DNA from 3 places in the Lactobacillus kefiranofaciens genome. Region 2 is predicted to be linked to each of the others. Evidence: predicted binding sites of a transcription regulator. Region 2 holds the regulator's gene; each other region holds the start of a gene.
The links. Region 2 encodes NrdR, which represses ribonucleotide reductase genes. Its sites were predicted from a motif close to ACACNATATATNGTGT; they were not measured.
Positions count from the first base shown of each region.

Region 1: a site for NrdR is predicted at 3,924-3,939, ahead of ICI50_RS10400 (deoxynucleoside kinase). Genes of this name have one in related genera too.
Region 3: a site for NrdR is predicted at 2,084-2,099, ahead of nrdJ (ribonucleoside-triphosphate reductase, adenosylcobalamin-dependent). Genes of this name have one in related genera too.

Region 1 covers NZ_CP061341.1:2,115,485-2,126,194, forward strand. Annotated here, with positions in the region: partial or broken gene ICI50_RS10380 (ISL3 family transposase) at 1-944, shown strand, start outside; gene ICI50_RS10385 (cold-shock protein) at 1,039-1,239, opposite strand; partial or broken gene ICI50_RS10390 (ISLre2 family transposase) at 1,461-2,897, opposite strand; gene nagB (glucosamine-6-phosphate deaminase) at 3,098-3,817, shown strand; gene ICI50_RS10400 (deoxynucleoside kinase) at 3,981-4,628, shown strand; gene ICI50_RS10405 (deoxynucleoside kinase) at 4,653-5,339, shown strand; gene ICI50_RS10410 (Cof-type HAD-IIB family hydrolase) at 5,386-6,186, opposite strand; gene ICI50_RS10415 (NCS2 family permease) at 6,421-7,728, shown strand; gene ICI50_RS10420 (MerR family transcriptional regulator) at 7,797-8,531, opposite strand; gene ICI50_RS10425 (TIGR00266 family protein) at 8,647-9,381, opposite strand; gene ICI50_RS10430 (NCS2 family permease) at 9,650-10,710, shown strand, end outside.
Region 2 covers NZ_CP061341.1:572,276-582,985, reverse strand. Annotated here, with positions in the region: gene rplT (50S ribosomal protein L20) at 1-21, opposite strand, end outside; gene rpmI (50S ribosomal protein L35) at 60-260, opposite strand; gene infC (translation initiation factor IF-3) at 282-800, opposite strand; ribosomal protein L20 leader region at 841-952, opposite strand; partial or broken gene ICI50_RS03050 (aryl-sulfate sulfotransferase) at 1,000-2,694, opposite strand; gene ICI50_RS03045 (hypothetical protein) at 2,803-3,324, opposite strand; gene thrS (threonine--tRNA ligase) at 3,475-5,409, opposite strand; gene dnaI (primosomal protein DnaI) at 5,697-6,614, opposite strand; gene ICI50_RS03030 (replication initiation and membrane attachment family protein) at 6,632-7,966, opposite strand; gene nrdR (transcriptional regulator NrdR) at 7,969-8,436, opposite strand; gene coaE (dephospho-CoA kinase) at 8,439-9,041, opposite strand; gene mutM (bifunctional DNA-formamidopyrimidine glycosylase/DNA-(apurinic or apyrimidinic site) lyase) at 9,038-9,868, opposite strand; gene polA (DNA polymerase I) at 9,877-10,710, opposite strand, start outside.
Region 3 covers NZ_CP061341.1:38,271-48,980, reverse strand. Annotated here, with positions in the region: gene ICI50_RS10685 (hypothetical protein) at 88-270, shown strand; gene ICI50_RS00240 (SGNH/GDSL hydrolase family protein) at 315-878, opposite strand; gene ICI50_RS00235 (AI-2E family transporter) at 875-1,912, opposite strand; gene nrdJ (ribonucleoside-triphosphate reductase, adenosylcobalamin-dependent) at 2,172-4,406, shown strand; partial or broken gene ICI50_RS00225 (DUF4430 domain-containing protein) at 4,428-4,822, shown strand; partial or broken gene ICI50_RS00220 (ECF transporter S component) at 4,826-5,276, shown strand; gene ICI50_RS00215 (cob(I)yrinic acid a,c-diamide adenosyltransferase) at 5,276-5,836, shown strand; gene ICI50_RS00210 (putative ABC transporter permease) at 5,884-6,657, opposite strand; gene ICI50_RS00205 (Ig-like domain-containing protein) at 6,753-8,111, opposite strand; gene ICI50_RS00200 (C69 family dipeptidase) at 8,253-9,239, opposite strand; gene ICI50_RS00195 (RNA-guided endonuclease TnpB family protein) at 9,586-10,710, opposite strand, start outside.

The DNA of each region.
Region 1 (10,710 bases), 610 kb from region 2:
TCGCCAAGGAACTGGGAATCTCTGACTGGACTGTTAGACGGGTTATCTTTAACCTGGATCAATTTTTCAAACCAAACTATCATTGGTTACCTCGCCATATTGCCTTTGATGATTTTAAATCTGGTCGCTTTACACCCAGTGGAATGAGTATGATCCTGATGAACATTGAAAATCATCGTACCATTGATATTATTCTGTCACGACGTAATCGCTACTTGCGTAATTACTTTCCGCGCTACGATCGTGCGGCTCGTCTGGCAGTGCGCACGGTTACGGTTGACCTGTATACGCCTTATCGTCATCTTATTCATGAACTATTTCCCCATGCCATAATTATTGCCGACCACTTTCATGTGGTCGCTCAAGCTTACCGGGCTTTGAATAAAATTCGGGTTAAAGCTATGAACCAAGCTGGCAATGGAAGCCATCAATGGCGGGCACTCAAGCATTTCTGGAAATTAATCCTAACGCCAGCGGGGTTACTCAAATATGATAACTATTGGTCACGTCGTAATTTTGGCTATACTCAGTTGACCGACGTTGAAGTTATTCAACGCTTACTGGCTTTCAATGATGATCTTAAACAAGCTTATCGTTATTATCAGGACCTTATTCTCGCGATCAATCATCGTAGTAAGGATGAACTCAATCATTTACTCGCGATTAAATGGACCCAGCTTCCCCAATCACTTCAAAAAGTTCAACGGACTCTCCAGAGGCATCTTAAAGAGATTATCACCAGCTTTAAATATGGTGACTACACGAATGGTCCAGTCGAAGGAACTAATAATAAGATCAAAGCTATTAAACGAACTGCTTATGGCTTTCGTAACTTCTTTAATTTTCGGGCTCGAATCCTGCTTGCCCTTCCTAACTCATACTTTGCCATCAACTGGAAGAATAAAAGAACAGCTCATGTCCAATCTCAGACACGAGCTGTTTGAAAAGTTATTCAAATTTTTCTATCAGTACTTCTTGACGAAGAGCCATAAAAAAGAACTGCTCCATCAAAAGCAGTTCTTCATAATATTAGACAAATTATTGTGGAACAACATTAATCGCTTTAGGTCCTCGACCGCTTTGTTCAACATCGTAACTAACTTTTTGCCCTTCCTCAAGACTCTTAAAACCGTCAGTTTTAATTGATGAAAAGTGTACGAATACATCTTTACCATCTGAACCAGTGATAAACCCAAAGCCCTTATCAGCATTAAACCATTTTACAGTACCATTTTGCATATATATATATATATCCTCCTAGGAATCAAACCAAAGTAACCAAATTGAATTAACATCTAAGAAAATAATAGATAGCAAAGATGAATGATACTTATAACTTCCGTACATGTCAACTTAACTAACTTTAACACTTTAATTCGCTGTATGCAACCCTAAATAATTCAAGGTAAGTGTCAATATTTTTGCGGTAGGCTATTAACCATTAGTCTGACCTTAATTTCTTAAATATTTATTTGATTTATTTTTCTGCCGAAATCATCCAAATAGCTATGACCTGCTGTTAAGCTTTCGATTGCTCCATGATGAATGCCTAGATGAGCTTCATGCGTCTTTCTTAGGCTGGCACGAACTGCACCTTTCAATTCTCCCTGCTCACCAATATCGAGCTGTCCACCTGCAAACTCACTGCTAAGCCAGTATTCCAGCTCTTTGTTTTTGATACAAGTCAGCACACGCAGAATTCCTTCGGCACCATTTTCTGACCAGTATTTTCCCTGCCCTTTGACGCGATAAGTATATTTACGGTGCTTGCTCTCACAGCAGCCAATTGCCTTAATTACGGACAAATGACGCATTTTGAATGGCTTAATATCCACCCAGCGACGATGAAGATAGCTGCGCAGCCGCTTTAGGTTTTCATGATTTTCTGGCGTATTCAGCTCATCAATCAGATTGCTTTCAATCGTGTCTAAAATCACATCAGTTAAGTGACGGTCATATTTAAACTCAACTGCACTGATCAATTTGCTTGGCATAGCCGGCATAAAGTCTAAACGGTCCTTGATCTTTTTATTCAAGTGAAAGACATCCAAGAAGTGTTCGTGCTGCCGGCAATAGCCAACTATTTCATCAAAATCTTTCTTGGCATAACCAGCACCGCCATCGGCATTACTGATGATTAAAGTATCGCTTAAGTCATAGGGATTGGCTAAATAAGCTTTAATTTCTGGTAAAGCATCCCAGCGGCTTAAAGAAACAAACTCTCTGGTAAAGCATCCCAGCGGCTTAAAGAAACAAACTCTTTGGCCTGTACTCTCTTTCTGCGCGTCTTGCTTAAATTAATAATATCCTCGCAGACTTGATAATTCCAGTCGCTTCTTGGTGCCTTTAATCACAACGCCATCGCCTTCAAGATAAAGCACTGGCACCTTTTTCTTTTGAGTAATACCATCGTATCTTTCCTCAGACTGCTGCTGTACTTTAATCTGTTTGCCTGCTTGCACAATCAGCTTGCCAACTTGACTATGGCTAATCTTGAAACAGGAGAGAGTATTAACAGCTAGAGCGGTATTGCGGTAAGTAGCCACAGCACTAACTTGCAAAACATCTTTTACTGCCAAAACGCTGTAACGCTTGTATTTGTCCTAACCCATTAGCTTATCCAGTGGGTATTGGGCCTTTTTGCCTGGACAAGCATATCTTCTGCGCCAATAGCTAATCTCACCAAAGGCAGTCACAACTGAGCGCTTATTTTTCTTTTCAATCTGATAGCCTTGCTTTTTAGTTTCTTCAACTAAGCCGGCATCAACTTCTTCTAGTGCTGCTGTCATCAATTCTCTAATCAGATCAAAGAAATAGCACATTAATGCCTTTTCACGGGCAATAACATTATTTTCAGACTTAATAATTTTTACGATATCAGCTATAATAGATTCCATAAAAGACCAGCTTCTAATGTGTTTTTTGTTCTTAACATCAGACTACTGGTCTTTTTGTTTGAGCTCAAGTCCAAATTCAAAGGACTTGAGCTTTTTTAATTAATTATTCAGCTTACCGCAAAAAATTATACACTTAGTTGACAAAATGGTCTATTCCATTTTATAATGGACTAGACCATTGAATGAGGAGGACTTAAATTATGAAAGTTATTGTTACTGAAAACAAAATTCAAGGTGGAGCAAAGGCATTTGAGATTTTTGAAAAAGGGATTAAGGACGGCGCAAAGACCTTAGGCTTGGCTACCGGTTCCACCCCTAAGACTCTTTACCAAAATTGGGTAAAAAGCGATCTTAACTGCGAGAATCTTACTAGCATCAACCTCGATGAATATGTTGGCTTAACACCAGACAATCCTCAAAGCTACCACTACTTCATGCAAAAACACTTATTTGATAAGAAGCCATTCAAGAAGACTTATGTTCCTGATGGCATGGCTAAGGACGTTGCTGCATATTGCAAGCAATACGACCAAATTATCAAGGAAAATCCGATCGACATTCAATTACTCGGCATCGGCCGCAACGGTCACATTGCCTTCAATGAACCAGGCACGCCATTTGACATTGGTACTCATGAAGTTAAATTAACCAAAAACACGATTAAGGCCAACTCTCGTTTCTTCGACAATGAAGACGAAGTACCAAAGAGTGCTATCTGTATGGGTACTGCCAACATCATGCAATCTAAGAAGATCGTTTTAATGGCCTTTGGTGAAAAGAAAGCTCATGCTGTCAAAGAAATGATTGAAGGCCCAATTACCGAAGATGTTCCTGCATCAATTTTGCAAAAGCACCCAGACGTAACGGTGATCGTCGACAAGGCTGCAGCCCAAGAATTAGATGACAAGTACAAGAACTAAAAACAAAATTTATTTTAACGAAAGAGGTTAAGCAAATTGCTTAGCCTTTTTTGATTTATCCGCTTGACTTTTAGGCGTGAAACAGATTTTAAAAATTGCTTGTGTGCCACAATATATTGTATTAAACTTATTAATTGTCTATATCTGGTATTTAAGAAGGAATGTGATTCAAGTTATTGTTTTAAGTGGGCCAATTGGAGCCGGTAAATCCAGTTTAACCAGTATTTTAGCCGAACATCTAGGTACGCAAGCGTTTTATGAAGGCGTCGATAACAACCCTGTTTTGCCGCTTTATTATAAAGACATGAAGCGTTATACCTTTCTGCTTAATACCTATTTGCTTAACCACCGTTTAGCGCAGATTAACCAAGCTATTCAAGATAAAAACAGTGTTTCTGACCGTTCAATTTATGAAGATGCGCTCTTTTTCAAGATGAACGCCGACAGCAAAGTCGCTGATCCAACCGAATTCAAGATCTACGATGACTTGCTTGAAAATATGATGGAAGATACTCCGGGCAACCCTAGCAAAAAGCCAGACCTGCTTATCTATATTCATGTTTCACTTGATACCATGCTTCACCGCATTAAGAAGCGTGGCCGCTCATTTGAACAGATTAGCACTGATCCGGGTTTGAAAGATTACTATGCCAGATTGCTCAAGTACTACGAGCCATGGTACGACGATTACGATGCTTCACCGAAGATGGAAATCAACGGTGACAAGCTGGATTTCGTCACTAACATGGATGCTCAAAAAGAAGTATTAAAAGAAATCGACGAGAAGCTGCACGAAGTTGGCAACTTATAAGAGAAAATAAAAAGAAGGAACGTGATGACAGTTATTGTTTTAAGCGGGCCAATTGGAGCCGGTAAATCCAGTTTAACAGGTATTTTAGCTAACTATTTAGGAACCAAGCCATTTTACGAAAGTGTCGATGACAATCCTGTCTTGCCACTTTTCTATGCCGATCCTAAAAAATACGCATTCTTATTGCAGGTATATTTCTTAAACACGCGCTTTCACAGCATTAAGGCGGCTTTAACCGAAGATAATAACGTGCTAGATCGTTCTATCTATGAAGATGCACTTTTCTTCCAAATGAACGCCGATATTGGCCGTGCAACCTCCGAAGAAGTCGACACTTATTATGAGCTTTTGCATAATATGATGGGCGAACTAAAACGGATGCCAAAGAAGAATCCTGATTTGTTGGTGCATATCAATGTTTCATATGACACAATGATTAAACGAATTCAAAAACGTGGTCGTCCTTATGAGCAGCTGAGCTATGATTCAACTCTAGAAGACTACTACAAGCGTTTGTTGCGCTACTACAAGCCTTGGTATGATAATTACGATTATTCCCCTAAGATGGAAATTGATGGCGATAAGCTTGATTTCATGGCCAATCCAGATGACAAGCAAGTTGTGCTTGATCAAATTACTGCTAAATTAAAAGAAATGGGCAAATTGCCAGAAGACTGGAACGGTTCTACCAATATCCAAGTCGAAGCATAATTTCCCGGAAAATATTAAAAGCATAGAAATTTCTATGCTTTTTTCTTTATTCTATTTTTGCTAAAACTTGAGCAATCCCGTCATGATTGTTATCGAGCGTGACATGCCCTGCGCCAAATTTCTCTTTTAATTCATCTGGTGCATTGCCCATCAAAAATGGCTGCCCCACTTCTTCTAGCATCTCTTCATCATTGTAGTTATCACCAAAGGCAATGCAGTTTTCTAACGGCACCTTGTATTCCTGGGCTAAAATTTTAACCGCACTCGCTTTGCTTACGCCTTTTAAAACCACTTCAAGCAGCGTCTTAGATGATCTAACAAAACTAAGATCAGGGAACTTTTCAGTCAATTCTTTTTGCATACGATCAAGCTCTTGCGGTTTACCCATAATTAATGCTTTATGTACGCCCTGTAATTTTTCGATTTGATCAATCTTCGCTGGCGTTGCCTTAACATTAACGATTTCTTCTTCATGTTTAATTAAGGAACTCTTCTCTTGTGCACAATACCACACATAGCCGCTATAAATGTTCCAGGCTGAACCATTCTGTTGTTTATCAACATAACGACAAATTTCAGCCGCTTTTTTTGCATCAAAGAAGCGCGTAATTAATGCTCTTCCTGTCTCATCCAGTGCTAGTGCGCCATTATAGGCAATCATCGGACAAACTCCCAGAATCTGTCCCACTGCCGTCATTATACCTTTAGGTAAACGTGCCGAAGCCGGAATAAAAATATTACCTTTGATAATCTGCTGGCGAATTGCATCTCGCGTCTTGGGCATTACCTGCAAATCATCGTTAATCAACGTACCATCGATATCTGAAAAAATAAGTTTTGCGGACATTTTTTCACCTTTATTCTTTTGATAATTAATATTTCTTACATTTTAGGATAATGCTAGTAAATTAATAATGAAAGCCAATTCAATTTTAGTAATTATTTACTTTTATCTGTAATTTAGACTGATTTACCTCCTAATTTTATTTATAATTCGCGTTTACAAATCTGTTTATGAATGATAAATTATAAGAGTTGTTCTAAGGGAGTAAAAACACGAACATTTCTATTGGAGAGAATAATGAATTTTATTAAAAACTATTTTCAACTAGATAAGTATAAGACCAGTGTTAAAGTCGAATTTATTGCTGGTTTAACTACTTTTATCAGTATGTCTTATATTTTATTTGTTAACCCCAGCGTTTTAGGTGCCAGTGGTATGGATACCGGTGCCGTCTTCACCGCCACTGCTTTAGCTAGTGCGTTGGGTACGGCAATCATGGGGATTGTCGCTAACTACCCAATCGGTGAAGCACCAGCTTTAGGGATTAACGCATTCTTCGCTTACACTGTCTGCGTCGGGATGCACGTTAAATGGCAAACCGCTTTAGCCAGCGTTTTCGTTGCTTCAATTATTTTCATTTTGATTACTTTATTCAAATTAAGAGAAAAGATCATTGATTCAATCCCCGCTGACTTGAAGTATGCTATTTCTTCAGGTATTGGTTTGTTCATTGCCTTCTTGGGCTTACAAAACGGTAAAATGATCGTGGCTAACAAATCAACCTTGGTCGGTTTAGGGTCATTGCATAATCCTTTGATTTGGGTAACAATCTTTGGGTTATTAGTCACTGTTATTTTGATGATCTTAAACGTACCTGGTGCTATCTTCATCGGCATGGTGTTAGCAGCCATCTTCGGCATTTGCACCGGTCAAATTGTTTTGCCACACAAGTTTATTTCTACCGCACCAAGTTTGGCTCCAACTTTTGGTCAAGCAGTCTTCCACATTAAAGATATCAATACTGTCCAAATGTGGGTTGTTGTTTTAACCTTCTTATTGGTTACCTTCTTCGATACTGCCGGTACCTTAATCGGTTTAGCTCAACAAGCCGGTTTCATGAAGAACAACAAGATGCCTCGTGTTGGTAAGGCTTTGGCCGCTGACTCAAGTGCAATGGCCGTTGGTTCTATTCTTGGTACCTCACCAGTTGGTGCATTCGTTGAATCTAGTGCTGGTATCGCTGTTGGTGGTCGTACCGGTTTGACTGCTGTCTTTGTAGCAATCTTCTTCTTGATCTCAATGATCTTCAGTCCACTGCTTGGCGTTTTCACTAGCCAAGTTACTGCTCCAGCTTTAATCATTGTTGGTGTCTTGATGGCTCAAAATACTGCACACATTCACTGGAACAAGTTAGAAATTGCGGTACCTGCATTCTTGATCATTTTAGGGATGCCACTTACTTACTCAATTTCTGATGGTTTATCATGGGGAATGATCACTTACCCAATTTGTATGCTTGCTGCTAAGCGTGGCAAGGAAATCACCCCAATGATGTGGGTACTGTTCGTAGTATTCTTGATCTTCTTATGGGTTTTGAATTTCTAAAAAATAAATCTTATAACTAAAAAGAACTAGTTTTGTCGACTAGTTTTTTTTATATTACCCAGGAAATATTAACGAGCAATTTCTAAACAATATGATTTATGATGCCAATTAGGACATTCTAATTTTCTAAACTTAGGCGTATGTGGTGAAAAAATGAATTTCCCTAAGCTAGGAATAAACTTGGTCTCACAGTTAGGACAAATATACTCCACCTGATTGTAGTAAAACTTGGTCACAAAAGCAGTTAGACCAAATACTAAAATTAGCATCACTATAATACTGGCGGTCATTGCGCTTAAGTTATCCAGTTCCTTAAATTGAAGGGCGCTAATAATACCTACCACTTCAATTAAAAGAATTCCTAAGCCAAATAACCACATTTTTCTTCTCAGACTAGTTAACCTTGCTTCTTTTCTCATAATTTGTGCAATGCCGATCATATTATCTGAACCTATTTTTCGCGCAACCACCGTATTGGCTAAACGTTTTAATTGCTTTTGATGTTGGCGCAATGTAGCAATTTCATTTTCATCTGCTCGAATCTGGTCTTGAATTAATAAATGAATTGATTCAGCGCTATTTTGATCGCTAAGCAGTTGTTTAATCTGCTTAATAGAGAAATTCAAGTAACGCAAATAGTTGATCAATTCTAACTTCTGCAGCTGCTTTTCTCCATAATAGCAATAACCATTTTCGCCAATTGAATCCGGATTTACTAGATTCTTTTGCTCATAAAAACGAATTGCACGCGGCGTCATATTCAGCTTTTTAGCTACCTCACCAATAGAATATTTTTCTGGCATTACTTTCACCTCCTACTGTCAATATACGGTTTTACGCAAGGTTAAGGTCAAGTGATTTTTGCAAAAATAAAATGATGCAGTGAATTTTACGCTACATCATTTATTTCCTGGGGAATTATTTTTCACCTGGTAAAATATCATCTATTTTCTTAGCGAAAGTTTCCAAGTTCAGACTTTGAATATATACCTCGCCGGTACCTTTGAAAGTGTTAACCACTCCTTCGCCAGTGCCGATCGATTGAACAAAGCCGCTCTCAAAATGGATATCATACTTCAAGTCAGTTGACCAAGCTACAACGTGATTATTGTCGATTGTAATTTCATCATCATTCAAATCGATTTTCTTAATTGAACCATAGGCGTTACATAGAACAACGCCATCGCCACTAGTCGTCATAACAAAAAAGCCACCCGTACCAGATAAAAGTGCGCGCCCTAGAGTCTGCTTCTTCATTGAATAGCTGGCTGAACCGTCCATAGAATAGCTGGCTGAACCGTCCATAGCTAAAAACTTCCCATCATTGATCCGGTATTGTTTTTCACCTAAATTTAAAGGCAGCACTTCACCTGGCAATCCAGGAGCAATCGCTAAATGTCCTAGTTCCTTATGTGCTTGCGCTTCAGTAATCCAAAAGCTTTCTCCTGATGAAATCGAACGTCCCATAGCGCGAACCAATTTGCCGATTCCTGAACCTGAAGCATTTACCTTAGTATTCAGCTTAATGCTTGGGGAATGATAAACCATGCTGCCACGTTGAATATATACCTTTTCACTTGGTTCAAGCTCAATATCGATCAACGGAAATTGCATTTGTTTGTCAATTGTATAATTCATTCGGTTATCATTCATCACAAAACCTCCATATTCTTTTTCAAGATCAAGACCAATCATATCATTATTCCAAATTTTTAACTAGTTTAACTCATTTTATCAAAAATGAATGCGCATTCATTAATAAAAATCGAACAAATTAACTATTTTCACTTGAAATAGTTAATTATTTCTTTATAATTTAAATTGATTATTCGGTATTTAGTAACTTTATTTCCCAAATTTCCTTAGTTTATAGAATATAAGCGGATATTTAGCGAACATTTATCTCAATCTGGAGGAATACATGAATTCTATCAGCAATTTTTTCCATTTAAATGAGAATAAGACTTCATTTAAGACGGAATTTCTAGCAGGCCTGACTACTTTTGTAAGTATGTCATACATCCTGTTTGTTAACCCCAACGTATTGGGCGCAAGTGGCATGGACAAGGGTGCGTTATTTACGGTCACGGCATTATCAGCAGCCTTTACCTGTATCGTCATGGGGCTAGTGGCCAACTACCCTATTGCTTCTGCACCAACTTTAGGATTGAACGCCTTCTTCACCTACACAGTTTGTCTGGGGATGAAGGTAAAATGGCAAACTGCTTTAGCTGCCGTTTTGGTTGCCTCAGTTTTGTTCATTTTGCTTACTGTATTTAAGGTACGTGAAATGATCATCGATGCCATTCCTGCCGATATCAAATATGCGATCTCAGCCGGGATTGGATTATTCATCGCCTTCATCGGTTTACAAGGTGGACATTTAATTCAAAACAGTGACTCAACCTTGGTTACTATTGGCAGTCTTAATAACCCAACTGTTTGGATCACCATTTTTGGTTTGATTGTCACCATCTTCTTGATGATTGCCCGCGTTCCAGGTGCCATTTTTATTGGTATGATTATTGCTGCGATCTTTGGTGTGGTTATTGGTCAAATTCCAATGCCTAAAGGTATCGTTTCATCTGTGCCAAGCATTGCCCCAACCTTTGGTCAAGCTGTCTTCCACATCAGTGACATCAATACCGTTCAGATGTGGGTGGTTGTCTTTACCTTCTTACTAGTTACCTTCTTTGATACTACCGGTACCTTGATCGGTTTAGTTCAGCAAGCTGGTCTGATGAAAAACAATAAAATGCCTCGTGCGGGTCAAGCCTTAGCTGCCGACTCATCTGGTATGCTGGTTGGTTCTGTTCTTGGTACCTCACCAGTTGGTGCCTTCGTTGAATCAAGCGCCGGCATCGCCGTTGGTGGACGTACCGGTTTAACCGCAGTTTGGGTCGGTATCTTCTTTATTATCTCCACTATCTTTTCACCAATTTTGAGCATCTTTACTACTCAAGTTACCGCTCCTGCCTTAAT
Region 2 (10,710 bases):
TCTACCTTTAACTCTTGGCATTTAAATTTCCTCCTACTATAGTCTTAAAGAACGAATAATTAACGCATTTGAGCAAGCATTTGCTTGATACGCTTCATGTCACTACTTGAAACCATAGCAGCTTTTCTCAAGTGACGACGTTGCTTCTTGGTCTTACCGTGGAAACGGTGACCAGTAAATGCGTGGTGACGCTTCAAGCCACCGTTTGCAGTTCTCTTAAAACGCTTAGCAGAAGCGCGGTTTGTTTTCATCTTTGGCATATTTCTATTTCCTCCAATTAACTACTTTTTCTTTTTGTCCTTTTCACTCTTAGGTGCGAGCATTAAGAACATTGAACGACCTTCCATCTTCGGTCTGCTAATTACACTAGCAATATCCGAATTGACTTCGGCCATCTTCTCAAGTACTTGTTGACCTAATTCCTTATGAGTGATGGCACGACCTCTAAAGCGAATTGATACACGAACCTTAGCACCTTCTTTAGTAAGGAACTTCCGAACATGCTTCAATTTAGTATCGAAGTCATTGCCTTCAATTGTTGGACTCAAACGAATTTCTTTTACACTGACTGTATTGGACTTCTTACGGGATTCCTTAAGCTTCTTTTGTTGTTCAAAGCGGTACTTACCGTAGTCCATGATACGTGCTACTGGTGGCTTAGCATTAGGTGAAATTAAGACAAGGTCAAGACCTGCTTCACTTGCGCGACGCAAAGCTTCCATCTTGTTCATAACACCAACTTGCTGACCATCTTCATTGATTAAACGAACTTCGCGAGCGCGAATTCTTTCGTTTAAGATTAAACTCCTTGGTATGACTATTCACCTCCGTGTTAATTTGAGGACAAGAAAAAGGCGGGATAAGTAACGCCCGCCTTTAATCAACAGAAATTATCGATCAGCCCAGAGGTTAACTTAACTTAGGCGAGAAGCGGGAGCTTCTTCTTGTTCTCAACTCCTGTATTATACGAGTTTAATTAAAACTCGTCAAGAGAAAATTCTATTTTGTTGCATCAAAAATATAGTTGTCTGGATAGAACTTCATTCGATATGCCCGGTAAACGTAAGTCATATCCTTGGCACTATTGCTAATCGTTAAGTTAAAGACCTGGTTGCCATGAGCATCAACTTCAATGATATTGCTCTCCTTGCCTTTATTCTTAAAACCGAAATCAATCAAAGTATTGCCATTAGCTAAACGCTGAGCATAGCCAATTACTTCAGTAAAATTGCTCTTACCCAATTTTTCACCATAGCTCCATACCTGTTTAATTGTCTTTTTCTTAGTATCAATCTGATATTCAATGGCAGCAGAGTACTTTCCACTTTGCTTTTTATCACCGTTAGTTACAGCAATATTATTGTCATAAAGCAGAATATCTAATTTATTGCCGGACTCTTTTAAGATGTATAAACCATGTTGCCCACCAGTATATTTAGTACCCTTCGTTGGCTTTAACAAATATTTTCTAAATGAACTTGGCCATTCTTTAGCCGGTTTACTAGTAAAGATCCAATTAATCTTATTCGTACGATAATTCATTGACCAAATAATATCCTGATTACGAGCTGACAGTAGAATATTATCCGTCTTAGGGTCATAATAGATTGAATTAATATGCAGCCAATCCATCAGGCCCAAGCCGCTACTTGTATTATCATTAGCCTTTATCTTGTTATTCTTATACATGGATTCTGGAAAAAATTTCTTAAAGTCAATTACCTTCACAATTTTACCAGTCTTAGGATCTAGTTCAGCAATTGTATCTTCAACATACTTGCTGCCATCATCAACCGTCAATAGCCAGTTGCCATTAGGCATCTCAGCAACATCATGGTGCACTAAAGACAAACCGGCCGTTCCAGCATAACTACCACCTAAAGTTTTATCGAAGCTAAATTGACGATAGACGCGGCCCAAATAATCAGTTTCTACTAACATATTATATTTTTCATCGCCAGATTTAATTTTATTAAACAAAAGCAAACGTCCATTGCTCAATTGTTCAAAAATATGCTCATTCCAGCGTAAATAATACCAGCGAACTTGTCCATCAGCATCAACTGCAAAAGTTTGTTTAGTCGTTCTATTTAAGACAGTTAATTCATTTGAACCAATATTCATTTTGTTCTTGTCATTAACTGTAACCTTAATTGGGAAATTTCTAATCCATTTAGGTAAATTAATCGTCTTAATCTTGAAGGTTTTAGTTTCCTTTTCATTATTTTTGCTAGTCATAGTAACTTCAACGAAATTTTCATAACCAGCATATAGTCCTACAATCGGAACTTGATGATCAGTTTGATAGCCTTCTACTTTATTAGAAATAGTTGTATTAGCTGTTTTCCCAATTACCCGATAGCTAATCTTGGTAGGTTAATCAGTATGAAAAATCATCAACACAGTCAATGGTGAATTCTCATATGGGTTGACTTTAATATAAGGATTCTCCCAAGTGTAATTTTGACCCTTTACAATCGCTGCATACTTAGCAGTCAAACTATCATTAGTAAGGTTAGCTACTTTCTTCACGCCTAAGTTTTTAATAATTTGGCTATCACTTAATTTTGTCTTCTTAGCATTACCATTCTTCTTGCTAGCTAACACTAATTGTGGTTGTTTATTAAAGAACACCGGCACGCTAGATAGCAGCGTAATTAAAGCAACTACCGCTATTAATTTATGTCTCTTCATTTTTTCTCCTTCTATAACTATACGCATCTTCTATTTTAATATTTCGGCTTGATAAACAAAATATTTATGCAAAAAAGACACTGAGATTTTTTCTCAATGCCCCTATGCCTATTTAGCTAATTTTTTACTTGAATAGCCGTAGAATGAAAAGCTATTATCCGTGCCATTTCCTACTCGTAAAACTGTGACTTTTTTACCCTTACGGTGTTTTTTCACTGGTGCATAATATGAACCGGTATTTGTACTATCATTGGCCAGCCAGTCACTAGCGTTAAACCCATAATTGCCATGGAATTTAAAAGTATAAGCCTCATATTTAGAATTACCTACTTTTTTGGCTAATTTAAAATTGGCATCTTCATCTGCTTTAGCCAATTTTCTTGTCCAGCTTTCCATTGCACTGCCTTTTAATATTTTGTAAAGTTTAACCCCATTCAGCGTATGAGTAGTAATTCTAAGCTTTCTAATTTTACCATTTTTCTTATAATACCAATTACCCCGCGTACGTTTAGGCGTTGTATAGACTTTTTTAGCTCCCCAGGAAGCAGCACTAGCTTTAGCAATAAGCGTACTAGATAATCCAAGCATCAATAAAATAGCTATTAACAACATACTTATTTTTTTCTTCATGCTTAAGTCCCCTCGCTAAAATCTCGTTACTCTTATTGTCTCATCCAAATATGACAAACAGATTAATACAATTAACAATTAATTTGCATTTTCCTTACAAAAAAATCGCATGCAAAAATTGCATACGATCTTCTTTATTAACTAATTTAATTAATTTTCGCGTGAGTATGACTTAACATCAGCATCGATTTCCTTGATGAATTCATCAAGGCTCATTGAGTTTTCTTCCTCAGTACCATAAGGACGAACGTTTACGCCATTAGCCTTCATTTCATCGTCACCTAATACCAAAGTGTAAGGTACCTTTTGGGTTTGTGATTCACGAATCTTGTAGCCTAACTTTTCGTTACGGTTGTCAACCTCTGCTCTAAAGCCACGCTTAGCAAGTTCTTGACGAACTTTTTCAGCGTACTCGCCGTGAACTTCGTTGTTAACTGGAATGATTTCAGCTTGAACTGGGGCAAGCCAAGTTGGGAATGCACCCTTGTAGATTTCAGTAAGATAAGCAATGAATCTTTCCATAGTACCAACAATACCACGGTGAATCATAACTGGACGGTGTTCTTCACCATCTTGACCAACATAAGTCAAGCCAAATCTTTCTGGAAGCATGAAGTCAAGTTGGATAGTTGACATAGTTTCATCATTGCCCAAAGCAGTCTTAGTTTGAATATCAAGCTTAGGGCCGTAGAATGCTGCTTCGCCTTCAGCTTCAACGTAATCAAGGCCAAGGTCATCCATAGCACCCTTAAGCATCTTTTGACTTCTTTCCCACATTTCATCGTTAGCAAAGTACTTCTCAGTGTTCTTTGGATCACGGTATGAAAGTCTGAAGTAGTAATCAGTAATATCGAAGTCCTTGTAAACATCCATGATCAACTTCAAGATCTTAGCAAATTCATCTTGAACTTGGTCAAGAGCTACGAAGGTGTGCCCATCATTCAAAGTCATTTCACGTACACGTTGTAAGCCTGATAAAGCACCTGATTTTTCATATCTGTGCATCATACCAAGTTCAGCAACGCGAAGTGGAAGGTCACGGTATGAACGAATGTGGTGCTTGTAAATTTGAATATGTGATGGACAGTTCATTGGACGAAGTTCAAGCATTTCACCATCACCCATGTCCATTGGTGGGAACATGTCATCACGGTAGTGTGCCCAGTGACCAGAAGTCTTGTAGGCATCAAGGTTCATTAACACTGGAGTATAAACGTGTTGGTAACCGTCAGCAACTTCACGGTCGATGATGTAGCGTTCAACAACACGACGAATAGTAGCACCCTTTGGCATCCAGTAAGGAAGACCAGCACCAACCTTAGGATCAACGAAGAAGAGATCAAGGTCACGGCCGATAGTTCTGTGATCGCGTTCCTTAATTTCAGCACGACGCTTTAAATCATCTTTTAATGCTGCTTCCTTGAAGAATGCAGTACCAAAGATTCTTTGAAGCATTGGGTTTGATGACTTGCCTAACCAGTAAGCACCAGCAACTGATAACAGCTTGAAATGCTTAATCTTGCCAGTATTTGGCAAAAGAGCATTGAAGCCAAAGTCAACAAAGTCGCCTAACTTGTAAGCATCAACCTTATCGCCTTCAACCCTCTTTAAGAGTTCGCTCTTGTAAGGATCGTCCTTAATCATATCTGCAAGAACTGCTTTGTCCATTTCAACGTGTTCAATTGGTTGACCGCTCTTGATTAACTTCTCCATAGCCTTTTCAAGATTTGGCAATTCAGTAACCTTGATTTGGTCCTTCTTGTCAGTATCAACATAGAAGCCATCTTTGTCAGCAACATGTTGACCCAAGTGAAGTTCTGGGTATTCCTTCTTAGCTACGGCTTCAAGTGCGAATGCTGCAGTAGCTCTTAAGATGTCTAAGCCCTCTTCATCCTTATCAGTAAGAATAGCAACTTCAACATCATTGTTAATTTCATAATCAACTGGCTTAATTGCACCGTTTACCTTAGCACCAACAGCAGCTTTTCCAAGAGAAGTTGCAATTGATGAAGCTAATTCCTTAACTGAAACGGCTTTGTCAAAATCTTTCTTTGAGCCATCTGGTAGAGTAACTGAAAAACTCATATTTTTTACCTCCAAATAAAAAATCCCAGTGCTATTGCTAGCACCGGGACGTTAATTGCGTGGTTCCACCCAAAATTCAGGTTAGCGTACGTCTAACCTCTTATATGGATTAATAAAGGTATCCAGCCTAATAGAAATTCAACTTTGGGAATAAACGAGTCGGGAAGATGCTCTAATGAAAAGCTTCCAGAACTAGGCTTTTCTCTCTGAGGCGAACATCAACATGTCTCGTTTAATTAATTTCAATTATACGCAATGAAGACATCAATGCAAGACTTTTTATCAAATTAATGCAAAGAATTTCTACGATCAGGACCAGAGACCACCACTTCTGTTGCCAAAAAACGTACTCGCTGCATTAATCTTCTGGCCTTAACCGGATCAGTAGCATTACGCGTCTCTTCAAAGTGAGATTGCAAGGCTTCCATATCTAAATTAGACGAAAAGAAAGTAGGTAATACATTGTCCATTCTAGCTTGTAAAATAACGCCTAAAACATCGTCACGTGACCACTGACTAAGACTCTCTGCACCAATATCATCTAAAATAAGCAAATCGCACTCTGACAAACGTCGAATTTCTTCTTGCAAACTTGTTCGACTATTATCATCAAAATGACTAGCAAGCCCTGCTATAAAAGTAGGTACATGTAAGAAGATTACATTTTTATTCATGTTGGTAACTACATAATTAGCTAGTCCTGCTAAAAGATAGGTTTTACCAACGCCAAAGTCTCCTGATAAATAAAGTCCTTTGGCATGAGGATTATGCTTAAAATTTCTCAAAAAAGCATAAACTAAATTTAGTGCTGGCTTACGCTCATCACTAATATCAATTTTGCTCAGTTCAACATTTTGTAAACGAGCAGGCAGATCAATTAGCTGCAACCTTCTTCGAGCATCACGCTTACGATCAACCGCTATTTTGCTTCTGGTAGGCGTATAACGAATATCAATCACCTTACCATTTAGAAACAGTTGGGACACATAGCCCGCCATTATTTTGCTCGGATTCTTTTTTTGACTATAGAATTCGTAAATCGTTGAAATGCTATTTTTAACCATTGCCTTATCAATTTTATCCGCATTCTGAGTCAAAAAGGCTTGCACATCTGGATCTTTGATAGCCTCGTTAATTAAATCTTGCTCACTATCTAAGTTGCGTTGTTTGACAATTCTCTTAATCACCTTACCAATTGGCTCCATTATCTCACCTACTCTCTTTATTTATTATTCAAGTCTTTGAATAGATCCTTTAATTGCTCGGTTGAAAATTCTCCACTATTAGGATCAGCTTTCTTTTTACTCCAATCTGTACCTTTTTCAACGCGCTTAGTAGGTACCCATCTATTTTTCTTTTTACCCAAACTATTGTGACGTTTCTTTACATATTGCAGGGCCTGTACGCCAGTAGCTACACCATGCTGCAACCAATCATTAGCAATCTTATAAACCAATTTAGAACTAACTACAGAATCATAGGTTAAACAAGTATAAGTCAAAATATTAATCAAATCTTCTGGCAAGCCATATTGCGTATGCAAATTATTGATAATATATTTTTCATTAGTACTAGCGATTCCACCCTTTTCGGTTTTCAGCCGATACAAAAACTCAGCTGGTGAATTCTCTTGAGCTTTTTTCAGTAGCTTCTTGTCATTTGCATCTAAGCTTTCAATCGATGCTAATGCTTTCTCTTGACCTTCATTAAGCTGTTTTTGCACATTTTCTCTAGTCTTAGAACGTTTATAATTTTCAGCCAAGGTATTACTAATGTCACGCATATTTAATTTATACGAGCCATGCAAACAAGGCAAACTTTCATCTACGAATTCTTCTTCAGATAAGCCGTAAGTCTGCATTAAACTACGAATTTGATTTTGATTGATTTCAACTTCTTTGGCTGGAATCTGATAAACTTGATATTTATTTTTGATAAAGTCCCAATCTACATTATCATGATCATTAACTGTGGCTGTTTCTGCCTTTTTAATTTTATTCTCTTTAGCTGCCTCTACTACATCTCTTGATGGCGTAATTGCTTCATCTCCAGGCAGCCGAAAGACATCAATAAAATTAGCTGACACATCACGAGCATTTTTGATCGGCTTTTCTCGTAACTTGGCTGCTTCCGCAAAATTATGGCTCAACTGATGAAAAGTAGTTATGCCCACTTTCTCTTTTAATAAACTAGCCAACAACTGAGTAGCAAAAAATTTATCCGCACTCGGCACCTTAAATAATTTAAAAACTAAGATATTATTAAAAACATTATCGGATAAATATGTCTTAACTAATCCCACCGCTTCTAGCTTATGCAATGCTCGAAATAATTTTCTCAAGCTACAATCAAGCTGCTCCTGTAATGAATATATCCCCTTTGAATCAGAGATTATCCCATAGGGATCATAATCACTAATCAAAGTTTGATAAAGTGCAACCGCAACTGCACCCACCAACGGTTGATAAAGCTTGATCAAGATCTTTTCATCATCTGGATAAAGAGTAATCTTATTGGCCACGTAATAAAGATGTTTGGGATTAGATGTCTCAAACATTCCTAGTTACTCTTTCCCTTCTTGGCCATCATGTCTTCCATCGTCTTCATAAAACTAGACATATCTTTAAATTCACGATAGATAGAAGCAAAGCGAATGTAGGCCACATCATCTAGGTTAGCCAGATCATCCATTACGTATTGACCAATCTTCTTAGATGAAATCTCACTGACACCTTGTTTTCTAATTTTATTTTCAACCCGATCAACCAATTTCTCGAATTGTTCACTGCTGATTGGTCGTTTTTGACCGGCCGCCATGACTCCATGCAAAATTTTATTGCGATTGAACGGTTCACGCGTACCATCATTTTTTACAACTAGCAACGGTGCAGTTTCTACTCTTTCAAAAGTAGTAAAACGAAAACCACAATTTTCGCACTCTCTGCGTCGTCTGATTGCGCGATTTTCATCGCTTGGACGTGAATCAATAACGCGGGAGGCATTTTGATGACAATTTGGACATTCCATAGCTATCCCTCTTTTTTGATTTTAATTAATATTTGTTCTAATTTATTTTCTAGTTCTTTTATTGTACCAGTATTTGCAATAACAAAATCAGCCATTTGCGCTTTTTTCTTAAGCGGTATCTGACTATTGATGCGAGCCTTTGCCTCTTCATCAGTCAATTGATTGCGCTCTTTCAACCGTTTAAGCTGCAATTCAAAAGGCAAAGTAATTACTAAAACACCATTAGCAATATTCTTTTTATCCATTCCTGACTCAAAATAAACCGGTGCATCTAAAATAATTAGACTACTATTTTGATATTCTTTTATCTTTTGAATAGTTTTAGCGAAAATTAACGGATGAGTCAACTGGTTTAACTTTGCTAAGGCATTTTTATCATTAAAAACCAATTGCCCTAATTTCTTACGGTTAATCGTTTGATTAGGATTTAAATATTCCTTGCCAAAATTATTTTTGACTGCCTGCCAGGAAGCCTGATCTGGCTTCATTAACTCATGTGCAATCTGATCGCAGTCAATTACCGGGATCTTTTTCTTTTTAAAAAAATTGTCCGCTGTACTCTTGCCGGTAGCAATTCCACCGGTTAATGCTAAAACATAACTCATTGATACATCACCTGACACTTGGGGCAAAAAGTAGTACCTCTGCCTGAAACCTTAATTTTTTCTAGCGTCGTGCCGCACTTAGAACAAGCTTCGCCAGCATGACCGTAAACCTTAAGCATTTTTTGATAGCCGCCGGTTTGACCATTGGCATCCAGATAAGTATGCACCGTTGTGCCGCGTTCTTTAGTAGCAATGGTAATTGTTTCGTTAATGTTGCGACGCAACTCCTTCACTTTATCAGCCGGGATCTTATTGGCGCTGCTTAAGGGATGGATCCCGCTTTGCCACAAGGTTTCATCAACATAGATATTGCCCAGGCCCGCAACGGTCTTTTGATCAAGCAAAGTATTTTTGATGTTTTTCTTCTTGCGCTTTAAACTAGCAATAAAATATTGGTCGCTAAATTCCGGACTATTAGGCTCGGGGCCCAGTTTGCCGATTGCCGTCGCTTGTTTTTCAGTACCAGTTAAAATCAGCTGCATGCGGCCGAACTTTCGCACGTCGTTATAGCGCAAAGCTGTACCATCATTAAAAATAAATTCCACATGATCATGCTTATCCTTAGGCGCATTTGGCGTGGTCAAATGATATTTGCCTTCCATGCGTAAATGCGAAACGATCGTTAAATTATCGCTCAAACGAATAAGCAAATACTTGGCATAGCGGTCAATATCAATAATTTCTTTACCAGGAAGCTCCGTTAAAAAATGTTCATGATCCGTCGCCACAATCTTGGGATACCACAGAATTACTTTTTCAATTGTTTTTCCTTTGACTAAAGGAATTAAAGTTCGCCGTACGGTTTCTACTTCAGGCATTTCAGGCATTCTATCACCTACTTTGCATCATACCAATTGTGTCCCCAGCCAGAATCAGCAATCAGTGGCACATCAAGTTTAACTGCTGATTGCATAACTTCAGGGACAATCTTTTTAATCGTTTCTAGTTCATCCTTTGGCACATCGAAAATCAATTCATCGTGCACCTGTACTACCATCTTGGTCTTCAGATGAAGTTCATCCAGCTTCTTTTGCATATTGATCATCGCAATCTTGATGATATCGGCCGCTGAACCCTGAATTGGCGAGTTAATCGCGGTTCTCTCGGCAAAAGCACGGACAGTGTATTTCTTAGCATGAATATCGGGCAAATATCTGCGCCGGTGCATGATCGTTTCAGCATAGCCCTTGTCGCGTGCCTCTTGCACAGCCTTATCCATATAGTCCTTAATTTGCGGATACTGTTCAAAGTAATTGTTAATAAATTCTTTGGCTTGCTTTCTAGAGATACCTAAATTTTTAGACAAACCATAATCAGAAATACCATAAACAATTCCGAAGTTAACGGCCTTAGCATGTCGCCGCATTAATGGAGTTACTTCGTCTGGTGAATCCAAGTGGAAAATCTTCATCGCCGTGTGCGAGTGAATATCATAGCCGGTCTTGAAGGCCTCTTGCATATGAGCATCCCCAGAAACATGAGCCAATACACGAAGTTCAACCTGTGAATAGTCACAAGAGAAAATATAACCATCAGGGTCGGTTGGCACAAAGGCCTTTCTGATTTGCTTACCTTCCTCAGTACGCGTTGGAATATTTTGCAAGTTAGGATCAACACTAGATAAACGTCCGGTTGCCGTTAAAGTCTGCAAGTAACGCGTATGTACGCG
Region 3 (10,710 bases), 530 kb from region 2:
CAGTTTTTCTAAAATTAGTTGCTACATTAATCTTACCTTAACCTTTCAGTAGTAAAATACTAATCATAGAATTGGAGGTATGAATTTATGCTTTCATTATTATTAATCATCTTTTTGATCTGGCTCTTCTTCAAACTAGGAGTCGGCATTATCAAAGTCCTCGGCTTCTTAATCGCAGCCGGATTAATCTTTGTATTTTGCGCATACTTGCTCATCCCATTTTTAGCATTACTAGCAATCGGCGGACTCGTACGGGCAGTCATTCGTTAACAGAAAAAACTAAAAGAGACCTTTCGGTCTCTTTTTTAAATGCTCTACAAATTTTCTACAATCAGCTTAGCCAAGATGTCATAGCCTAAATTACCAAAATGCAGACCATCATTTTTAATTCCCCGGGAAATCTCAGACAAATCTCCCGCTTCAATCATCGCCTGGCATAAATCGGCATAGCCAAAATGATATTCATCTGCTACTTCTTGAACTACTCTGGCATATTTTTTAACTAAAGCATTACTGCGCACGCGTTGCTTTTTCTCATCAACTGCTGGTGGCGAGACAAGCAATACATGAGGCGGATAATATTGACAAATTACCGCAGACGCAATCAACTCCATATTCTGCTTAAATTGCTTTAGTGGCACCTGCTTATGTGTAGGTAAATCATTAGTTCCCAGTAAAATAACCAAGTTATCGCATTGCTTCACATTTAGCACTAATTCACCTAAACGAGCGAAAAATGCTCCAGAATTAATCCCAGACACCGCTGTATTTTCAATTTTAATTTCAGGCAAAAGCTGCTTTAAATTCCAATTTATATGAGGTTCATTTTTGCCCTCAGCACGTGAAATAATGCTGTCGCCTGTAAGTAAAAGTCTCATTTAATAACCTCTTTTTTAGACTTCTTTTTCACAGATTTAATGTCCAATACGTCAAGTAAGAAGGTAAAGATCGGCACGCCGACAATCAGACCCCATGTGCCCCAGAAGTGCTCTGCTACCAGTAACACCAAAAAGGTATAAAAGATAGGCAATTCCGTCTTGCTGGCCATAAATTTTGGATTTAAAACATAGGCTTCAATTGCATGAATAATCATGATCATCACAAAAATATAGATCACGTAACGAATACCACCTACTGAATAGCCAATGATGCTCAAAGGAATTAGTGAAATAATTACCCCGGCCACTGGTACTAAGCTTAAGATGAAAACCATTAATCCTAAAGCAATAATCTGTGGCATTTTCATAATAGCTAGTCCGATCATCATTAATGCAGTGTTGCAGATTGCAATGAAAAACTGAGCTTCTAAGACTACACCGAAAGTATTAGTAAATTTTTTGCCAAAATAGCGCAAATCTTCAAAAAGCCATTTGAAGTAGCCACTCTTAACAAATAAATTAGAAAATTCCTTCATCTTTTCTAATTCAATCGTGTAAAAGAAGCTCAAGATTAACGACATAAATGTGGCCACCGTTAATGTGCCAATATTAGTTACCGTGTGAAAGGCAAAGGTCATAGCACGCTTAGCTTGCGTGATTAACTCCGCTTTACTAATATAATGCGTCGCATATGACATTAAGCGCAATGATTCATTCGACTCATAAAACGCCATGACGGACTTCACCATCTTGGAAATCTGTCCTACCAACATTGGTAGGTAAACCGTAATGACAAAATACAGTAGCGCGATAATAATCAGATACGTGACTACTACAATGACACCCGTGGGCATCTTAGGAACATAACGCTGCACCAAATGAATTAAATGCACGATCACATAAGTAAAAATAAACGTTAACAGGATCGTATTCATCATTGCCCGCATTTCATACAGACAAGCAATAACTAATAAAAGAACCACGAACCTACGTAAAGGAATATTATTCTTAAATCTTTGCCAAGCCGTATCCATAAATCAACCTCGTTTTTTCTAACACATAGTTTAATTGTACCATGCTCAAATTCTTTTCCTAGAAATTTTCTATATCGTTTAGTTTTCAAAAATTTTTCTTTTTGCTTAAGCCCACTCTGATGCTACTTGTAATTTACAAGTCAAACCTATTTACAATAAAAAGTTTTCAAACCACAAGATATTGTGGTACATTTAAATATGCATTCACACATGATGTGGTTTTGTGAAACAATGAAATTTATTCAGGAGTGAGAAAATTATGCCAACTACTAGAATTAACCTTGATCAAACTTTTATCGATCAAGTGAAACATGAAATTAAACCTCACTGGGGCGAGCTTGGTTGGGTTACTTACAAGAGAACCTACGCACGTTGGCTGCCAGAGAAGAATAGATTCGAGAACTGGGATGAAACCGTCAAGCGCGTAATCGAAGGCAACATCAACCTCGATCCACGTTTGCAGGATAATCCTTCTGATGAAGTAGTTAATGAACTATCTAATGAAGCCAAGAAGCTTTTCCGCCTTGTTTATGGTTTATCTGCTACGCCATCCGGACGTAACTTATGGATTTCAGGCACCGACTATCAAAAACGCAACGGTGATTCATTAAACAACTGCTGGTTCATCGCTATTCGCCCGCAAGCATATGGCGATAGTCACATTGTGCCATCTTATATTGACAAGCGTCAAAAAGCCGTTTCTATGCCTTTCTCATTCTTATTTGACCAATTAATGAAAGGTGGCGGCGTTGGTTTTTCTGTTGTTAATGACAACATTAAGCAAATTCCTAAGGTTGACGACAAGATCGACCTAACTGTCGTCATCGACAAGAAGAGCAAATCCCACGACGCCTCAATTAAGGTCGGTGCAGTTGATAAAGATGAATGGGCAAAACAAAATCCCGATCAAAGCAATATTATCTACTACAGATTGCCAGATACCCGCGAAGGCTGGGTACTTGCCAATGCTCGGTTGATCGATATGCATTTCAATGAACTTAATCCAGATCAAAAGACCAAATTAGTTCTTGATATCAGTGACATCCGTCCATATGGCGCTAAGATTCATGGTTTTGGCGGTACTGCTTCAGGTCCAATGCCATTGGTTGAAATGTTTATCGATATCAACAACGTGATTAACGCTCGCGTTGGTCAAAACTTAACTGCTGTTGATGCAACTGATATCTGCAACTTGATCGGCAAAACCGTCGTTGCCGGCAACGTCCGTCGCTCAGCCGAACTAGCCTTAGGTTCAAGTGATGATCAAGACTTTATCAAGATGAAGCAAGATAAAGAAAAGCTTTACCACCACCGTTGGGCTTCTAACAACAGTGTAGCTATTAATTCTAAATTTAATGACTATGGTCCAATCGCCGATGGTATTTTGCATAATGGTGAACCTGGCATCGTTAACTTGGAATTGTCACGCAATTACGGCCGAATCGCCGACGGTTACCAACCAGGCATTGATGACGATGTCGAGGGAACTAATCCTTGTGGTGAAATTTCTTTAGCTAACGGTGAACCATGCAACTTATTCGAAGTCTTCCCATATATCGCCGAAATGCAAGACTGGGATTTAAAAGAAGCCTTTAGTTTAGCCGCTCGCTATACTAAGCGCGTTACCTTTAGCCACTATGATTGGGAAGTATCACGCAAGATAATTGCTAAGAATCGCCGGATCGGCGTGTCCATGTCCGGTATTCAAGACTGGCTGTTAAACGATCTTGGTCATAGAGTCGTAACTGGTTTTGAAGATGCTACTGATCAGGAAACTGGTAAAAAGATCCAAAAACCAATCTATGATCCAAAAGGAATCAAGATGGTCGATGGTCTTTATAAGGCTGTTGTGGCTGCTGATAAAGCCTACAGTAAGGAATTAGGCGTTAATCCATCAATTAAGCACACCACGGTTAAACCTTCTGGTACGGTTGCTAAATTGGCTGGAGTGTCTGAAGGGATGCACTTCCACTACGCCGGCTACTTAATTCAACGAATTCGTTTCCAAGCTAGTGATCCGCTTTTACCAGCATTAAAAGAATGCGGTTACCACACTGAGCCTGATATTTACACTAAGAACACTATTTGTGTAGAATTTCCACTACGTGCAGCTCATGCTGACAGCAAAAACTTTGCTTCAGCCGGAACGGTTTCTATTGGTGAACAATTTGCTACCCAAGCATTTCTGCAAACCTACTGGTCAGACAACGCAGTTAGTTGTACCGTTACCTTCCAATCTGATGAAAGCAAGCAAATTGCACCACTTTTGCGTCAATACAGACACACCATTAAATCGACTTCCCTGCTGCCTTACTATGGCGGTTCACTCAAGCAAGCACCCAAGGAGCCAATCGACAAGAAGACTTATGAAGAACGTGCAGCCATGATTAGTGGCGATGTTGAGGCAGTCTTCGAAGCTCAAAATGATGATCAAAAGGGACTAGAATTAGTTGGTCAAACCGACTGTGAAGGCGGAGCTTGCCCAATCAAATAATTATTTACGAGGAATATTAAATTGAAAAACAAAAACAGATTCAGCTTATTTTTCGCAATTATTGCATTTTTCACATTAGCCTTAACTGGGTGTTCTACCAATAATTCCACTGCTAAAAAAGCTGCTCCTAAGCAAATTGCAGTAAATTATACCCCCTAAAAGAAGGTAAGAAAACAGTAGATTCTAAAACAGTAAAAATGTCCAAGAAAGCTAAAGTAATGACTGGCTTGAAGAAAGCATGGAAAGTGCAAGAAAACAAAGGTTTTATTACTGCCATTGACGGCAAAAAGCAAAATCCGAAGAAAAAGATCTATTGGACTTACACTATTAACGGCAAGTGGGCAACCAAAGGTGCCGATAAACAAGCAGTTGCTAATAAAGACAAGGTAAAATTTACGTTAGACAAGGTGAAGTAATTTATGGTCACTGAACGAGTACAAATTAGGCAGATTGCCTTAATGGCCATGCTCACAGCAATGTGCGTGGTCCTGCGTGTTTTTAAAATTATTCCGATTCCCAATGTTCAGCCAGTCACTGATATTTTGATGATTGTGACCTTAAACATGGGAATTAGCTCAGGCATTACTCTAGCCGCACTGACAATGTTTATTTCTAACATTTATCTCGGTTTTGGCATTTGGACTATCCCACAGATTTTAGCTTATGCTGGCTGCGTATTAACAGTAGCATTATTGGCTAAAGTTTTGCCTTTGCGGGAACATTTTTGGCGGTTGGCCTGCCTTTATTGCCTACCTAGTTTCTAGTTTTGCTTTTGATACCTATCACGCAATCGGCAATTTTGCCTTCTACCTCGTTTTGTACAAACCAGTTACGTTAGCTCTTAAGAATTATCAAAGGAGAAGTGCCTAATGACGATTAAAATTTATACTAAAGTTGGTGACAAGGGCTTAACCAAGCAGGTTACTGGTAAAATGGTGCCTAAGTTTAATAGCCAGATTGAGGCTTTAGGCAACGTTGATGAATTGCAGTCTTACTTAGGCGTAACAATCGCCAATCTATCTACTGCTTGTAAAAACTTAAGTAAAGAATTGCAGGACGTACAACGTGATCTTTATGAATTACAGGCAGATATCGTGGTTAAACATCACCAGACGATTAAACAGGAAAATGTAACTAAACTCGAACGGCGAATAGATGAACTGACACCAAAGATTCCGTATATTCCTGAATTTATTTTACTTGGTGGCAAAATTACGGGAGCAAATCTGCAATATGCCCGTACAGTAGCTAGACGCGCCGAACGCTCTTTAGTTAAATTATCTACCGAACAGGACCTAGCAGATGCCGATTTAGAATACATGAATCGACTCTCGGATTATCTATTCACTCTAGGACGATATGCCAATGTATTAGATGGCTACACTGAAGTAAAAAGCAAAAAACGAGCTAAAAATCGAATAAACGGTTAAAGAAAAGGGATGATCATTAAGCGATCATCCCTTTTGCAATGGATTTTCTATCTTTCTTTTTTAAGGATCTCTTTTTTGATTTCCATAAATTTAGGAGCATCTAGTACCTTTAGTTTAGGAAAACTCTTAAGCAGCCGTTTGTGATTCCAGCTTAAAGGCTGGGGCCTTAATTCATTAAAATGCTGCATGACTGAGTGGTGCCAGTCTCCTACTTTTAGCTTTCCCTTCTCTGGCATTCTGCTCTCGACCCTGACTCTTACGCGTTCAATGAAGCGATTGATATGCTTATCCCATTTCTTAGCTGTCATATGGAATATCTCAACACTAATCATCGACAAGACTGTATCGATTCCCATCACAAGCGTAATTCCAACGGCCAACCAGCCATGAGTTTGGCGCTCTTCGAGATCAATTAGGCGTTGCAACAATGGTTGAACGAACTTAACTAAAAGTACTGTGCCAACGTCCCAGAATAACGAGATTGCTGGAGCAACACGTCCTTGGATATTTCCCCATAATTTGAAATAATCCCACAGCTTCACATGAAAAAACTTCTCAAGAAATAAACTCGCAACAAATTCAAATATTGTAGCAACAACGATTCCTATTAAGAAAAGCAAGAATAGATTATTCTGAATTTTTCGCGTTAAAAGCAGAATCGTTGTTGCCGCGAAGCCATACACAGGACAATATGGTCCAAATAAAAAGCCACGATAATCGAAATGATGATCCTTGAGTGAACAATAAAACGTTTCCCAGAGCCATCCAATAAATGAATATGTAAAAAATAAAATGATAATTTCTGAAATAGTATAAGGCATCTCATGTCTCTTTCATCATGCAAATCTATATCTACATCATACGTGAAAGAAAACATTTTAGCTATCAAAAAACTGAATTTCCTGCCCAAATATACCTATTTGATTGATTTCTTCCAAAGAATACTTCCAACAAATAAAATGCCCAAGCCTGCTACACTAAGAATTATTAATTTAGTCTCTCCAGTTTTAGGCAAATGATCTACACGACGATGCGTATCGTCTTTAGAATCATGGTAATTTGCTTTAGCAAGCGTCTCACTAGGCGCGTCTTTTTCAATCGGGTCAGAATTAGCTGTCTTAGCTACTTTAATGGTTGAATTTTTAGCATTATGTGTATTCTTATCAAAGCCGGTCAATCCCTTAGATCCCTTAGGATTAACTTGTTCTGCCGTCTTCGTATTGATAGTTGGTGTGTATGTGTCTGCGACAGTTTTAACTTGAGGCTTTGAATCCTTTTCTTTTTCTCGTTTGCCAAAAATTAACTCGATTAAGTTCGATAAGGCTTTAATTACTCGCTCTGATCGGTATTTACGCGTCCCTTCCACGTTTTCTTTTTCTTCTATTCCCTGCCGATCATTAGTAATCGTACCTTCATAAATATCTTTTCTAGCTGGTTGATTATTCGCAAGCTGATAAGTTAGTAAGAATTGATTGGAATGTTTAAGTGCTTTTTTATCAAGGATATTAGTTTGGAGATATACCGTGATTGCTTTACCAGAATAATTTTTACTGTTAAAACGAATTGCTACTCCATTGTTTTTATATTGGACATCGGATTGATCTAGATTTACCAACTTGCCATCGGCCAGCACCTTAAGTTGTGCGTCAAATTCCATCCCTTCAGGAAGCTCTGTAGCCAGAATCAATGAATTAACGAATTCTTTTTGATCCGGATTTAATTTGATTTCCCAGGCAATAGAATCGCCAGTCATATTTAAGCGCCCATTAAATTCTGCAAGCAGCTTATTCTCAGGCCGTGGTGCAAGCATTAATTTTGCTTCCCTCTTACCTGCTTGAAGCACTAATTCTTGTTTTTGCGGTGTTAAGTTATGAACTTGAGCATAAAAATCCAACTTGCCAGAAACGTCTTTCAGCTTTTCCACATTATCATTGAATTTAACCAAAACTTGATGACTTTTAACCGTATATGTTCCTACTTTCACCTCCTTTATAATAAGATCCTTTTCTTGCTCAATCGCTTCTAAGTCAGCCTTTTTAGCACGCGACTGCCAAGAGATCGTCATTGTATCGCCGCTTTTGAATTTGTGCCGTCCATCATTAAATTCAGCGGTGATCGTTAGCAATTGATTATTCTGCAAAAGTTGATCGGATTGCTCAATGTAGATTTTAGTAAAATTGTCGCTGCGATCTACTGCATCCGCCAGCACTGTCTTAAGCCCTGCATTTAAAAATAATACAGTCAAAAATGCTAAACCAGCTAAGAATCTCTTCATTCTTCTTTCCTTTCTTATTTTCAAATTGTTAATCAGAATTTTACGGAAAAAGAAATAAGAAAAACAGAATTTTGACAAAATAAAAATGCACTTCATCGCTTTTGTTTTTTCGACTAGCGACAAAAATGCATTTTTGCTTCATTAATAATTTAATCTAATTTGTAAAGCTCCTGTTTCAACGCACTCGCCAAAGCATTTCATTGCTTTATCGTACGTAGATTTAGCGATTTGGTTATTAGCTGTTTGGAGTTTCTCCTGTAATTGCTTGCCATCCAGGTCTTGAACAGCCTTATCTGTTTCTAACAAGATGTGACGACCTGCAGCCAACGTACTTTGCTTCATCGCTTCAATAGAGGCATTGTAACGGAAGGGATGCTCATCGACAATTGTAGCAATAACATGAGTTAACCAATACATATCTTGGATGCTGAAATGCTCATGCGTATCGCGGTAAGCTGCTGGCGTGTCAAGCACGTTCGTGTAATATGGCGCACTACCATTGAAGGCATTTGGTCCCAACGACAGCCATTGCACACCAGCAATTTTAGCTGGAACATCATTTCTAATTTGTAAAATAGACAATTCTTGATTACGTTGGAAACCAATTGGACGAAAGGCATGATGATCAGCGTCTGTACCTTCTTGACCATATGGATCATACTTGGTGTGTTGATAACGTGAAGATAAAGCATACTTGAAATCTTCAATAGTTAATAGATGCTCTGGCTTTTTAGCAAATGGTAGTTCAAGATCATCAGGCTCATGCTCTTCACTTGGATTGAAAAGCTTCTGAATATACCATTGCCGCGGGATATTGTATTCATAATCTGAATCATCATGACTACCGAAGATATGACGGAAATTGTATGGATTGCCAGTACCATCAATATCTAGATGGTAATTCTTGATCATCTTTTCCAAGTCGGCTGAAGCCATCGTATCATCGCTATCAAAGTCAAAATCGGTAATGCTAAACCAGTTTGGTGCTGCAACATAGCAATCATCCGGCACTCTTTGAGCTGCCCAGTGGTGTCCACCAATCGTTTCCATATACCAGACTTCATCTTTGTCAGAGAAGGCGACGCCGTTAGATTCATAGGTGCCATATTTTTCTAAATATTTGCCCAATAGTTTCACGCCGAATTATAAAACCTAATAAAAACTAATATTCCTAATAGCTTTTATCATGTCTCACTCACCCTAGCTTTTGCTAGAGCGATTTTTTTAAGCGTTAAGCTCTGTGGGTACGGTTGAACGCGGCGCGGTTAATATTTCTATTACCCTATTAATAGGGACTGGCTTTGATCTGCCCCACATGAAGGTTCTTCGATTCTTGTTTTTCTTTAGCCTAGGAACATTCCCTAGCTCTAAGAATGGACTTAAAGTCCTTTGCGACATGTCCTCAGCTTAGCTGATAAAAGGAGAGGCATTCCGCCTTTCGCTTTGTGGCAGTCGACTTATTTAATAATTCTTCTTAACTGGCAATTCTTTGATCAAGAATTGCTTTTACTTTTTTATATGGCGTATAAAGCGTAATTTCTTTATCTGTGGCTCTTGCTAGGATATTCTTTGATGCAGCGATATTACAGTCCATTTCTCCACAATTAGGACATAAGGTCTTTTCATTGTGCTTGCCAAATCTTACGATAAAGTGCCGTCCGCAATTTGGACAATATTGGGAAGTGTAGGCTGGGTTAACGTCTTTAAAGTCAATGCCATATTGCTGGCAATAATACTCTAAACGTTCATTTAATACTCCTTTAGTCCATGAGGAAAGATTGCGTCTAACTTGGCGTTCATATTTACTGCCTTTCTTAGCTATTTTTTCCTTAGTAAAGGTCAAATCTTCTTTAACAATCAAACTTGGTGTTTCCAGCTTAATCATTGTTTTAATTGCATGGTTAATTTTGCTTTCAAGACAAGCATGATAAGATGCGTGGCGCTTATCTTTGCGCTTATGACCAATATTATTAGCGTTCAACTTGTTTAATTGCCTAGTTAATTGCTTTTTCTTGATAATTTGTTTAGGTATATTGGCGTTTTTTAGCTGATTAAGCTTTTTCTTTAATTGATAGCGATAACCGTAATAAGGATTGCGTCTAGCTAAGTATTGGCTTTCCTGTTCAATTTCAGGTCTAGTAAACTGGCTAAAACCTTTGCCATATTCACGACCACTACTGCAAGAAACCAGCGTGGCAAGCCCTTTATCAATACCGAGTTTAGTGCCTGCTTGATATTCTTTCTTTTGTCTAACTTTAATTACCTTATGAATTTCAATCCGCTTTTTATCGCGATCTAAGATAATTTGTAAATTGCCATTTAAACGATAATGCCATGGACTTGTCAGCTTTAAACTAAATCTCTTTCTTGATACATGCGATGAAATGGCAAGCTCTTCTAGCTGATCGCCGGTAAACTTGTACATGCTTTCATCATAAGTCATAGATTTATTTAAGCTATGATGCTTTCGAGGAGTATATTTATAGCGTCTAGTTAATCTGCTTAAATATGAATAAGCATGTTTTCTTTGTTTAGGCGTAACAGCTTCTTCTAATTCTGCTAGGTGCTTTTGCAATCCGTGAGACAAATCTAAAAGTAC